2 regions of the Paenibacillus sp. FSL W8-0186 genome follow, and region 2 is predicted to be linked to the other one. Evidence: riboswitches for the same ligand, from Rfam matches in the RefSeq annotation. Region 2 holds a riboswitch; the other holds the start of a gene.
What was found. Region 2 has a riboswitch for cyclic di-AMP ahead of MKX50_RS00520 (C40 family peptidase). Riboswitches for the same ligand answer to the same signal wherever they lie in the genome.

Region 1 (2,199 bases), 980 kb from region 2:
TACTGTTCATTACCGGGAAGGTCGTCGAACCAGGACGCATCCTTCGGACAATCGAGGATCATCAATTTGCCGTAATCCCCGTCGCGGGACTGGTGGTATTTCAAGTAAGCCTTACCGTTTTCGATCGCGAGAATTTCGATCTTGCCGGACGTATGGCTCATCGACAGCCTGACCCTTTTGCCCAGACCAGATGTTCGCGCCTTCGCCTCCTCGACGATGCGGTAGACCTCTTCCAGGGAAAGGACAAAATCCCGGTTCCCCGCTACTGGCCTGTTCACGAAGAAGTAGTAAGGCGTAACCCCTGCCCAGGACAGCTTATCCAGCAGCTCGCCAAGCACTACAGGGTCATCGTTGATGCCTTTTAGCACCGGAGTCTGATTGACTACGATCGCGCCAGCCTCATGCAGTGCCTGGAAGCCGCGTCTCGCTTCCGCCGTAATTTCGCGCGGATGGTTAATATGAGCCATGACGTAAATGCGCTGCTCCGGCGTGGAATAGGTGCGGATCACATCGAGCAGTTCCTCGTCCTCGTAAATGCGCATCGGATTAAATACAGGAATCTTGGAGCCAAGACGAATGATCTTAACATGCTCGATTTCACGCAGCTGGGCCAGAATTCCCCGCAGCTTTTCCGTAGCCAGAATGAGGCTGTCCCCGCCGGTCAACAGGACGTTGTTGATTTCGGGATGCTTGGCGATATAATCGATCCCCGGCTGCACATCGGACATGGCCTCCTTCACGTCATTGCGGAACAAACGCTTGCGGAAGCAATATCGGCAGTACGCGCCGCATACCTCCGACACGATCAGCAGAGCTGTCGTCGTATACTTGTGCTGACAGCCCGGCACGACATAGTTGGTATCCTCGTCGGACGCATCCCAGCGGCCGTATTCCTCAAGCTCCCCTTCATTCGGGATAACCAGCTTACGAATCGGATCCTGGGGATCGTTCCAGTCGATCAGGTTCAAATAATAATCGTTCACCCGAAATACGAACTTCTCCGTAATCGGTTTCAAACGCGCCCGCTCTTCCTCCGGAATCATTGTCAGTCTGTCCAGATTCGTAATGTACTTCGTTTTCGCCTTTGTCATTTGTACATCCTCCTTCCTAGTAATCAACAAAAAAAGACCCCAAACCGGGGGTCTAGACACAGCTGCGCCAGCAAGGGTCAGAAGACAAAAATAGACCCCAAAACAGGGTCTAAAGAGACGTAATTAGTGATTTAAAACAGACCCATCCACTGCTGACGAGGTTAGCTGACGGACTCGGGTAAGATGGTACCCTACACCTCATAGGAATGAGTGATTCGCCCCAAGAAAAAAACTGGTTCCCCCGCTTTCCCGGCTATCACCAAGAAACTAAGCGTGTGTCTATGATACGGTGTACGGCAAAGATTGTCAACCTTAGGGCAAATAACAAGAGATTTGGAATAATTATAATATTCTTAAAATTTGACGTTTAATGTCATTTTCTGTCATCCGCCCTGTCATGGTCCGTTCTGGGTCAAGCTTTTGGCGAGGCGGCTCATACTGCGCCGTTATTTCATAAGTCGCCAGCTCGGAGGCAATGATTGGGCTGTCTTCCGGCTTAAGCTCCCTGACTTTACTATGCAGCGTTCGCGCAGCTCTGCTCGTTGACCATTTGTCAAAATACCGCCGATCCTCCCATGTCGTGCAAACCTGCAGCTCGTCGCATTCCCGGCTGTTATCCTTGATCAGCACTTCCATGAGCAGGAAGCCCTCAAAAGCATGAACCGGTAAAGGCGTCCTGAAGCGAGACAATACTTCATTTACCCTGCCTTTTCGAACCCGGATCGTTTGGATGGCCTTCATCATCACCATCATTTTCCGACCACTTCTTTCGATAGAAATGAACTTAAATACTCATAGACGAAAATGGCGGCATTCCCCCCGGCCTCAGCGTGGCGAATCAGCGATATACCGTGCGGGCCCTTGGCATAGACGGTCTCGGGGTGATTTTCGATGATCGCTTTAACAACGTTCAGCTCTCCAAGCATAGCCGCAGCAAAAATATCCATCCGTGCCCCGTGCGCCAGCAGCAGTCTTGCAATGCTGAAATTCCCGGTATGCGACGCGGCGCCGAGGGCGCTCTCCCAATCGCCGCTCCCCCAGTCGATGACCCCATGAACGAGCGCGGGCTCCTGCTTGAGCAGCCTTGCCACCTCATCATAATCGCCAT
Region 2 (2,199 bases):
TAGCTTGTAAATCCGGAGCAATCAAAACCTTTTGCGGTCGTTCCTCCGAGCTTGTAAGGTGTTCCGTAGACGGCATTAACCGCCTTGTTCAATGTCGTGTCCGAGTCGGCGTATGCGCTTGCTGTCCCCATCGTAAGAAGAATAGCCAAGCTCGTCGCCGCTGCTGTTAAAGTCTTTCTCAAGATGTTGTGCTCCTTCCAAGGCCTGCGAGGTTAGCTTAAGGATTCGGTTGAAGGTTCCCTATCATCTCTTATGTAGCGAGATCAATTCACCCATAAATGGTTCCCCCGTCTCCCGGGTGCCGGGAATTCGGCTTATCAAGTTGTATGCACCCGAAACGAAACGACTTGCAACAATAATGACAAGATTGTAACTTATCACTTTGGTTATTCTAACAAAAACGGCCATCTTTTGCAAGAAAGGCTCTGCTGCAGCATGTTGGTAAAGTTATCTGTACCATTTGGGAATAAAAAAACCTGTAGGTGGGTTCGGCAAGAACCGTTACAGGTTTTCTGGACGTATTATTCTACATCGTCATGATCGTGGCTATCCACTGCAACCTCTTCGTACTTGTCTGTACTCAGGACGCGTTTGGCACCGACATAACGTTTGACATAATAATCTTCGCTTAATTTGCTGATGATTACGCCTTTCTTCGTTGAAGCGTGAGCGAAGCTCTCGCCATCAACCATAACACCAACGTGGGATATTCCATTACCGGAAGTGTTGAAGAATACGAGATCTCCAGCCTTCAGCTCATCCTTCTTGACAGCTGTTCCCATGTTGTATTGGGATGCTGATGTGCGAGGCAGCTTGATATCAAGGCTCTTGAAAACGTAAGAGGTAAATCCGGAACAATCAAAGCCATCGGTGCTCGTACCGCCAGATACATATTTCGTGCCCAGTGCGGACTCGATGGTTGAATCCAGTTTAGAATCTGCGAAAGCGCTGCCAGCCCCTAAGGTGAACAAGATGGACAAACTTACAGCAGCTACAGCCAACTTTTTCTTCAAAGAAGTTATGCTCCTTCCAATGCCTACGAGGTTAGCTTAAGGATTCGGGTTGAAGGTCCCCTATGATCCCTCTGAAGCGAGATCAATTCACCCAAAGTGGTTCCCCCGTTTCCCCGGTGACGGGAATTCGGCTGTGATTTTAACACCCTTTGTAACTTATTCGACAATGCTGTCATGCATCTTTGTGAATTATGACAGAAATGATTACAAATCTGTTACTTAAAAAGTACTGTTGTTATTGTAACAAGGCAGGGATCATTTGGCAATGGTTAAATTGCGAGAATTATATAGCAAGCATAGAATAAGGCCCCCGCAATTGCGCGGAGGCCTTGTGGCTCTAGGGAGGAGAGAAGATGAAGAAATTTTAACTTTTTTGTTGCCATAGACAATATTGCGAGGATATTTTCCATATTTTGAAAACACTGCGGAAGAATGGGTATGCTTGCTGCAAAATAAGGGCCAGCAGACCCGTCCAGATCCAGGATACTGTACCGAATAAGATAAAAATGATAGAGCAAGAGGCTGCCAGAATAAAGGAAATGCCAAGTCCCGGAAGAAGATGCTTCCAGCAAAGGAGCAGGGACGGCCAGGCATTGCCTCTAAATAAGTAGCCGAATTGCAGGAACAGCACCGTCTGGCGGATGAACCAGCTGTAGCAGAGCCAGCCGACAGCATAAGCCATAGCGATGAGGGCAGCTGAGATGTGGCTGCCGTTTCCCTGGAGAAAGGGGGACAGGGATGCGTATGCTTTCGGCAAGAGCCACAGCGTAGGAATTAGAATCAATATTAGCTCTATGAAGTAGAACAGCGTCACAGGCTTCCAAAATTTCTGCATGCCCCGGAAAAGTGGAAGGCCAGGCGCTCGTTCCTCCCCAGGAAGCAATCCATACAAGATTCCCGCTTGAACCAGAGGAGTGAGCAGCAGGCGAAGCAAAATCATGCCGATGACCATCCATAAGTAATGATGAACCTCGGGAATTTGCCAAAATCTATTCTGCCCCTCGATCATAAACAGAAGCCGGCTCAGATCGTTGGGGGGAGGGTCAGGATAGCGGTGCAGCACCTGCACCACGGCCGTATTGACCAGCCGATATAGAAATACTCCCCACAGCAGTTGATACAGGAACAGAATGATGACGGAGGGGAACTGTCTTTTGACGCTGCTCCACCCATTGCGAATATAGGG

Region 1: another riboswitch for cyclic di-AMP. It lies ahead of MKX50_RS21525 (KamA family radical SAM protein); the one in region 2 lies ahead of MKX50_RS00520 (C40 family peptidase).

What each region holds. Positions count from the first base shown of each region.
Region 1 covers NZ_CP150207.1:4,792,997-4,795,195, forward strand. The annotation lists gene MKX50_RS21525 (KamA family radical SAM protein) at 1-1,091, opposite strand, end outside; cyclic di-AMP (ydaO/yuaA leader) riboswitch at 1,229-1,375, opposite strand; gene MKX50_RS21530 (antibiotic biosynthesis monooxygenase) at 1,434-1,835, opposite strand; gene MKX50_RS21535 (ankyrin repeat domain-containing protein) at 1,841-2,199, opposite strand, start outside.
Region 2 covers NZ_CP150207.1:111,566-113,764, forward strand. The annotation lists gene MKX50_RS00515 (C40 family peptidase) at 1-182, opposite strand, end outside; cyclic di-AMP (ydaO/yuaA leader) riboswitch at 187-325, opposite strand; gene MKX50_RS00520 (C40 family peptidase) at 522-1,013, opposite strand; cyclic di-AMP (ydaO/yuaA leader) riboswitch at 1,019-1,156, opposite strand; gene MKX50_RS00525 (hypothetical protein) at 1,378-2,199, opposite strand, start outside.